DNA from 2 places in the Geodermatophilus maliterrae genome. Region 2 is predicted to be linked to the other one. Evidence: predicted binding sites of a transcription regulator. Region 2 holds the regulator's gene; the other holds the start of a gene.
The links. Region 2 encodes LexA, which represses DNA repair genes until DNA is damaged. Its sites were predicted from a motif close to TCGAACANNTGTTCGA; they were not measured.
Positions count from the first base shown of each region.

Region 1: ABQ292_RS14765 (DUF222 domain-containing protein) is a predicted target of LexA. The motif match lies at 2,516-2,531, and genes of this name have one in related genera.

Region 1 is NZ_JBFNXQ010000045.1:29,868-33,784, reverse strand. It holds gene chrA (chromate efflux transporter) at 1-204, opposite strand, end outside; gene ABQ292_RS14780 (chromate resistance protein ChrB domain-containing protein) at 222-653, opposite strand; gene ABQ292_RS14775 (Chromate resistance protein ChrB) at 650-1,147, opposite strand; gene ABQ292_RS14770 (HNH endonuclease signature motif containing protein) at 1,275-1,787, opposite strand; gene ABQ292_RS14765 (DUF222 domain-containing protein) at 1,702-2,499, opposite strand; gene ABQ292_RS14760 (sulfotransferase family protein) at 2,683-3,660, opposite strand; gene ABQ292_RS14755 (glycoside hydrolase family protein) at 3,765-3,917, shown strand, end outside.
Region 2 is NZ_JBFNXQ010000032.1:4,457-8,373, forward strand. It holds gene ABQ292_RS11810 (phosphatase PAP2 family protein) at 1-213, shown strand, start outside; gene ABQ292_RS11815 (hypothetical protein) at 179-1,303, shown strand; gene lexA (transcriptional repressor LexA) at 1,349-2,143, opposite strand; gene ABQ292_RS11825 (LysM peptidoglycan-binding domain-containing protein) at 2,443-3,069, shown strand; gene ABQ292_RS11830 (hypothetical protein) at 3,260-3,898, shown strand.

The DNA.
Region 1 (3,917 bases), on a different contig from region 2:
GGCGTGCAGGAACCGGCGCTGGCCGATCCAGCGGCGCTCGTCGACCAGCTCGCGCTGCATGACCGCGATCTGCCCGGCCGGTCCGCCGAAGGTCTGCAGCGAGACGAGGAACCAGGCGCGGACGGCGGTCCGGAACGGCGGCACCGCGGTGGCCGGGGCGGAGGGCGGGGCGGTGGCGGAGGCGGCCGGCGTCGGCTCGGTCATGGGATCTCCGTCGGGGGTCAGGCCGGCTCGCGGCCGAGCAGCAGGCGGCGGCGGACGTACTCGTGGAGGCCGTCGAGGAGCGGGCCGGAGACGGCGAGGGTGCGCTCGTCGTCTCCGGTCATCGACAGGCCGCGCAGCAGGACGTCGAGGCCCGGGGCCTCGGGGGCGTCGAAGCGGCCGTCGTCGAGGTCGGCCTCGTGCACGATCTCGCCGATCCGCTCCAGCACGGGGTCGTCGAGGCGGTGCACGCGCAGGATCGTCTCGAACGAGCAGTCGCCGCCGACGTGGCCGAGGGCCACGCCGCGCATGTCGAACGGCGTCGCGCCGGCCGGGACGTCGGCCGGGTCGACGACGAAGACGAACTCGGCGTCCGGGTCGACGAAGCGGCGGATGAGCCAGGCGCAGGCCGCGCGGTCGACGTGGATCCCCGCCCGGGTCGCCCACCTCACGGCGTGGACCTCCGCCCGGCGGGCACGGGGTCGCCGACCGATGCCGCGAGCGCGCGCAGCGCCGCGCCGGCAGCGTCCCGCTCGGCCGGCGGGAAGAAGTCGCGACGGCCGATCGCCCGCCACCCCGCACGGAGCCGGCGCAGCACGCGGGCCCGCTCGGCGTCGGGCCCCGCCAGCGCGGCGGCGCACTCCGCGGCCAGGGCGCGGTACTCCCCGGCCCGCGCCGCGGCCATGCCCGCGGCCAGCTCGCGCTCCTGGGCTGCGGTGGCCGGGCGCGCGGTCCAGATGCCGGCGCTGCCACCGGCGGCCGACACGTCGTCGGCCAGCCACTCCAGCGACTCCCGCGTGCGTGCGTCGGCCGGGAGGGCGACGACGCCGTCGGCGAGCTGGGCGACCCCGAGCCTGCGCAGCCGCCGCCACAGCGTCGTCCGCGGACCCGAGGGCTCGCGCGGGAGGCGGTAGGAGAGCAGCACCCACTCCCCGACGGCGGTCACACGAGCGATGCGACCACGGTTGCAGCAACGCTGTCCAGGCGAACCGTTCGCCAGCAGGCCCACGGCCGACCTCCCCGCCTGGGACGGGAGGAGGCGGTGCCCGCCCTGTGTCGGCGCCCAGGTGTCGTCAGGCGGCGGGTTGCAGGCCGGTGCCGGTGAGGATCTCGGTGCCGTCGGGTCGGCAGGTGCGCCACGGCCCGTCGGGTCGTCGTTCGACGCGGAAGCCGTGGTGGACCTGGGCGTGGTGCCGCTCGCACAGCAGCGCCGAGTTCCCCAGGCTGGTCCCGCCGCCGTCGAGCCAGTGGACGAGGTGGTGCACCTCGGCCCACCACGTCGGGGCACCACAGCCGGCGAACACGCAGCCGCCGTCGCGCAGCTCCACCGCCCGGCGCAGGTACCGGTCGGCCAGCCGCTGCTTCCGGCCCAGGTCCAGCGGCGCCCCGTCGGGGCCCATCACCACGCGGGACACGGTGGCGTCGCAGGCCAGCCACCGCGCGCGGGCGGCGGAGATGGTGGCGCCGAACCCCATGCGTGCGGCGCCCGGCCCGGTCGCGTCATCGACGAGGTCCGCCAGGTCGATCACCACGGCGATCTGCGGCTTGTGTCCGCGCAGCGTGGGCAGGCTGCCGGCAGCCAGCACGGTGTCGCAGACCTGCACCAGCGCGTCGCCCTGCCGCTGAGCCCTGCCGCTGAGCCCGGCTGCGCTCATCCCCGGCGGGCCGGTCGGCCTGAACGACGGACTCCACCGCCGCCTGCAGCTTCTCCCCGCCGGCGGCGTCGAGGTGGAACCGGCCGCTGAGCGACCCGTCGGCGTGCCGGGCCAGCACCAGCGCGCGGCCCTCGGTGGGCTCGGGCTCGGGTCCGTCGGGGTCCAGCCGCTGCAGGCAGTGGTGCACCGCCGCCTCCACATCGGCGGAGGGCGCCGACGCCGCGAGGACGGCCGGCGCGGCGTCCACGCCGAGCAGGTCGACGTCGTGTTCGGCGGCGCGGGCCAGGTTGCCCGGCTCAGCCACCGGTGCGATCACCGCGGCCTGCCCGGCGGTGACCGCCCCGGCGGCGCACGCGGCGGCCACCGCCGGCAGCTGCTCCAGCGCCCGCCCGACAGCCACCACCCGCCCGGCCTCGGCCGCGGACAGGTGCCCGTGCCCGCGCAACCACGAGGCCATCGTCTTCAGCCCGTCGTGCTCGGCGGCGGAGGTCAGCTCGCACTGGCGCACCGTGCGGGCCACCTCGGCCGCCAGCCGGTTCTGCGCGGTCAGCAGACTGCGGAGCCGCTCGAGCAGCTGCGGGCCGGACACCGTCGGCAGGTCGTCGGAGGCGAGGGCGTCCAGCGCGGCGGCCAGCTCGTCCACGACACCTCCCACCGGTTCGATCAGGCGTTCGAAGTCCACCGGACCCGCCGCACCCCAGCGACGCGAATCCCCAGGCCAGGGCCGTGTCCACGGATCCGCAGCACCCCTCGACGGCGGCCTCGCGGACCACGGCGCCGACCGCGGGACCGACCGGCGACCGAGCACCGACCGGACGGACCGGCGTCAGGCCGGAGCCGGACGGCGGGAGCGGAAGTCGCCGCGGCCGGTGTCGCGGCGCCAGTCGTCGAAGGACTCGCCCGTGAGCTCCTCGAGCAGCCCGATGTCGGTCAGCAGCGGCGCGAGGACGGCGCGGCGCACCTCGACCGGCATCGGCGGCCGCGTCGTGCGGCCGGCGTGCAGCGCGGCCACCAGCGGCCGCGAGACCTGCCGCCACACCTGCGGCGGCGCGTAGGCACCCAGCGCGGCACCGGAACGGACCAGCCGGGCCAGCACCCGGTGGCGGGGGCCGTCGGCGACGTACGGCTTGACGTTCTCCGGCGCCACCGTGTGCGCCACCCCGAGCTCGACCCCGAGGAAGGAGCTGACCCGGTCGAGCGTCTCGCGCGGGGTGTCGACCAGCTGCCGGTAGCGCAGCAGGAGCACCTGCTCCCGCGGCAGGAGGGAGTGGAGATCGCGCAACTGCTCGCCGTAGCGGCCGAGGCCCCGGTAGTGCCAGAACGGCGCCCACCCGGCGGCCACCCGCTCCGCCTCCAGCTCGACGGCGGTGGCGAAGTCGGCCTCGGGCTCCAGGCCGTCGGCGCGCAGGTGCACCCAGTTGGACCACGCGCGGTCCACCGGGTCGCGCACGATCGCGACCACCCTGATCCCCGGGACGTCGGCGACCAGCCGCCGCTGCGCCGCCCGGTCGTGCAGGTAGAACGGCGTGCTCTCCCCGCGAACTGCGCCCGCCGGCGCGCCGTCGAACAGCCGCAGGTAGTCCTCGCGCCGCCAGACCCACTCGCGGGCGCTGTGCGCGTCACCGGGGCCGCGCTGGCCGCTGCGGGGCGGCGGCCGGCCGTCGGTCAGGTAGTACTTCGGCTCCTTGACCGGCGAGAGGTACAGGCCGGGGTGGGTGGCCAGTGCCGCGTGCAGCGCCGTCGTCCCGGCCTTGGGCGCGCCGGCGATGACGAACTGCGGCAGCCGGCCTGCGTCGGCGCTCACGAGGTCCTCCCTGCGGACGGGCCGCACGCGGCGGCGGTGTACACACGGGGCCGGGCTGCCCCGTCGCGGAGCCGCCGACCCCCTCTCCCGATCGGAGCTGCCGCGTGACCGTGTCCGTGCCCCGCCCCCCGGCACCCGACCGCTTCTGGGCCGACGCCGAGGTCGTCGTCGAGCCCGAGGACCCGCGCCCCGGGTCGTGGGCCGGCGCCCCGTCGGCACTGCTGGTCGACGGCACGTGGTGGCTGGCCCACCGCCTG
Region 2 (3,917 bases):
CCGTGGCTGCAGCGCACGCTGTGGTGGCTCAGCGTCGTGGGGCCGGTGGCCACCGGCGTGGCCATGGTGTCGCTGGACTTCCACTGGGTCACCGACGCGGTGGTCGGCGCGGCCGTGGGCCTGCTCCTGCTGGGCGTGGTTCACGCACTCGACGCATCCGTGCTGTCACGCTGGGCGAGTGCCCGAGCCGGCCGTCCACCCGCGCAGCCCTGACGCGGGCCGCCGGCCCGTCCCCGGCCGCCGGGGTCCCCGCCCGATCCGTGCGGCCGCGCTCGCCGGCCCGGTGCTCGCCCTGACGCTGGGAGCCGCGCCGCCCGCCGGCGCCGAGGAGCCGGCCACCCCGTCGACCCGCTGTCAGGTGGGCGACCCGCGGCTGGCGGAGCTCTCCGGCCTGGTCGACGTCGGCGACCGCATGCTGGCGATGGTCGACGGCGGCGATCAGGTGACCGTGTACGTGCTGGACGGCACCTGCCAGGTCGTCGACGTTGTCACCGCCCCGCTGGACCCCTACGACCCCGAGGACCTCGCCGTCGGCGCCGACGGCACCGTCTGGCTGGCCGACACCGGGGACAACAACGCCACCCGGGCGACCGTCGCGCTCCTCGCCCTGCGCCCCGACGGGACGACGGCGCTGTACCGGATGACCTACCCCGACGGCCCGCACGACGCCGAGGCGCTGCTGCTGGCCCCCGACGGCACGCCGTACGTGGTGACCAAGGAGGTGCTCGGTGCCAGCCACGTCTACCGGCCGGCGACGGCGCTGGTCGACGGCGGGACGGTCGGACTGGCCGACGTCGGCACGGTGACCTTCACGCTGACCGGTACGCCCGGGGGCCCGGTGGGGCGCGCGGGCCAGCTGCTGGTGACCGGCGGGGCGGTCGCCCGCGACGGCAGCCGGATCGCGCTGCGGACCTACACCGACGCCTACGTGTGGCCGCTGGCCGGCGCCGACGTCCCCGGCGCGCTGGCCGGCGAGCCGGTGCGCGTCGCGCTGCCGGGCGCGCCGCAGGGCGAGGCGGTCAGCTTCACCGCGGACGGCAGTGCCCTGCTCGTCGCCGGCGAGGGCGTCCCCGGCGACGTCACGCTGGTCCCCGTCCCCGCCGCCACGGCGCCGTCGTCGACGGCGCCTCCCGCCGACCCGTCCCTGCCGGGGTTGCTCTCCGACGGGAGCGGCGGTGTCCCGCCCGTCACCGCCGGGCTGGTCGCCGCTGCCGTGGCGACGGCGCTGGTCTGGATCGGTGGGCGGCTGCTCCGGCGGCGCCCCGCGGCCGGCGACGCGCCCGGGCCGCCCCGGAACGGCTGACGGCCGCCCCGCGAGCGCGGGACGGCCGTCGGGCCGGAGCAGCGGTCAGACGCGGCGCAGCACCGTCACGACGCGGCCGAGGACGGTCGCCTCGTCGCCCGGGATCGGCTCGTAGGCGGGGTTGTGCGGCAGCAGCCACACGTGCCCGTCGCGACGCTTGTAGGTCTTCACCGTGGCCTCGCCGTCGAGCATCGCGGCGACGATCTCGCCGTTCTCCGCGGTGGGCTGCTGGCGCACGACCACCCAGTCGCCGTCGCAGATGGCCGCGTCGACCATCGAGTCGCCGGCGACGCGCAGCATGAACAGCGTGCCCTCGCCGACCAGCTCGCGGGGGAGCGGGAAGACGTCCTCGACCGCCTGCTCGGCGAGCACCGGGCCACCGGCGGCGATCCGGCCGACCAGCGGCACGTAGGTGGGTGCGCCGGCGTCGGCCGTGGCAGCCGGAGCCGCGGGTGCGCCGGTCTCGGCGGGCGTCTCGCCGGGGAGCCGGACGTCGAGCGCCCGGGGGCGGTTGGGGTCGCGCCGCAGCCAGCCCTTCTTCTGCAGCACCGAGAGCTGGTGGGCGACCGACGACGCCGAGGACAGGCCGACGGCCTCGCCGATCTCGCGCACCGAGGGCGGGTAGCCACGGCGCTCGATCGAGTCGCGGATGACCTTGAGCACCCTGCGCTGCCGCTGGGTCAGGCCGTCGCCGGCCTCCGTGCGGTCGGGGAAGGTCCGCACCGCGCCGGCCTGGTCGGCCGCGTCCGGGGTCTCCGTCGCCGCGCCGGCCTTCGCGCCGCGCCGGGTCGCCGTCCCACCGGTGCGCGTGCGCTGGCCGGTCCCGCTCGTGCCCGCCACGTCTCCTCCTCGCCGACTGTGCCGCCACAGCCCTCGTGTCCTGCCCTCCGCCCGCGGTGCCCCGGTCCGGCTGCCGATCCCGTGCGGGACCCGCGGCGGGCCGTGACCCCCACGACGCCCGGGGGCGACGGCGGACGGGTGCTGAACGGACGGTAGCGCCTCGGCGCCGGTACTTCAAACGTGTGTTCGAAACCGCGTGACGTGTCGGGTCGCCCCTATCGGGAGCGTGCGGTAGGAATCGTACGGGCGTTCGATCGAACACCTGTTCGACCGGGTGGGCTCGACGAGGAGGAGTGGTCATGGGGAGCGTGCGGCAGGACGTGCTGCAGTTCGACGCGACGGTCCGGGTCCCGTGGCGGCCGTTGCTCGGATCGGGGGCCGGTGGGGGTGCGGCGGCTCCCGGTCGCTCGGCCTGGCCGGCGGTGCGGGCCGCCCTGCCGGGCTCCGGACCGCGGGTCACCGGGCACCTGCGGCCCGTCCCCGACCGGCCGGCCGTCCCCGGGGGGCGCACCGGCGGGGCCGGTCCGGCCGTCGAGGCGCCGCCCACCCGCCGCGACCCGGCCCGCCCGAGTGGGCGGCCGCTCCGCTCCAGGACCGCCACCGGCCCGGTCCGGGGCGGGTGCGCGCCGTCGCCGGCCCCTGCGCGGCTGACCCGTCGGGGGCGGCGCCTCCTCGCCGCGCTCACCCTGGGCGGGGCCGTCGCCCTGGGCTCGTGGATCTCGCCCCTGCTGCCCGGCGGCGACGGCGGGCTGCGGCTGGCGGGGGAGAGCAGCGTCGTGGTCGAGCCGGGCGACACGGTGTGGTCGATCGCAGGCGAGCTCGCCGGGGACGGGCAGGACGTGCGGGTCGTGGTCGACGCCATCGAGGAGCTCAACGACCTCGAGGACTCGGCGGTCGTGCCCGGCCAGGTCCTCCAGCTGCCGTGAGCGCCGCGCCGACCCCGGGTGTCGCGTCGACCGTGGGCGCCGCGTCGACCCTCGTGGAGGCACGCGGCGTGCGCGCGGTGCCCCGGCCCCGTCCCGGCAGACTTGGACGAGGCTGCCGCGTCCGGTTCGTCAACCCTCCGCGCGAGGTCGCTCACGGATGGGAGCCGGTCCGGCACCTACGGTCGAGGGCGTGTCAGCAGCCGTGAACAGCCGGGCCGCAGTCGCCTTCCGCTCGCCGCAGGACGTCGAGGTCTGCCTGGACGGCACGTGGGCGCCCGGCGCCATGCTGGGCTGGCGGCACGACGAGACCGGTGGTTGCCAGGCGCAGGTCCGGTGGCAGGACGGAGCCGAGGGGGAGTCCACCTGGGTCGACCTCGCGGCCGTGCGGCTGCCCGAGCGGCACCTCGCCCTCGCCTCCGCCGAGGCGCCGGCCGTCGTGGCGTCGGCCGTCGTGGCGGCGGCCGGCGCCGGCGGTGGCGGGCAGGGTCCGGCGTCCCGACCCGACGCGACCGTGGTCATGACCGCGGTGGCGTCGGCCCGCCGCGCGTTCCGCGCCGTCCGCCGGCACGGCGCCGACGGCACCGCCGAGCAGCCCGCCGTGGGGTCCGCCGGCGCCGGGCGGCACCGCGCGCCCGCGGACGCCGGCCGCCACCGCGCCCTCACCGCCGAGATGCCCGCGATCGCCCTCGGCGCGCCCGCCCACGTCTCCGCCGCTGCTGCTCCCGGCGGCGCTGCCGGTGAGCCGGACCTGCTGACCCGCCCGATCCGTCTCGACGACCTCGCGTCGCACCCGCGTGGCGGCCGTCCCGCCGTCCGCCCCACCGTCTGAGTGGTCCCGGGGACTCCTA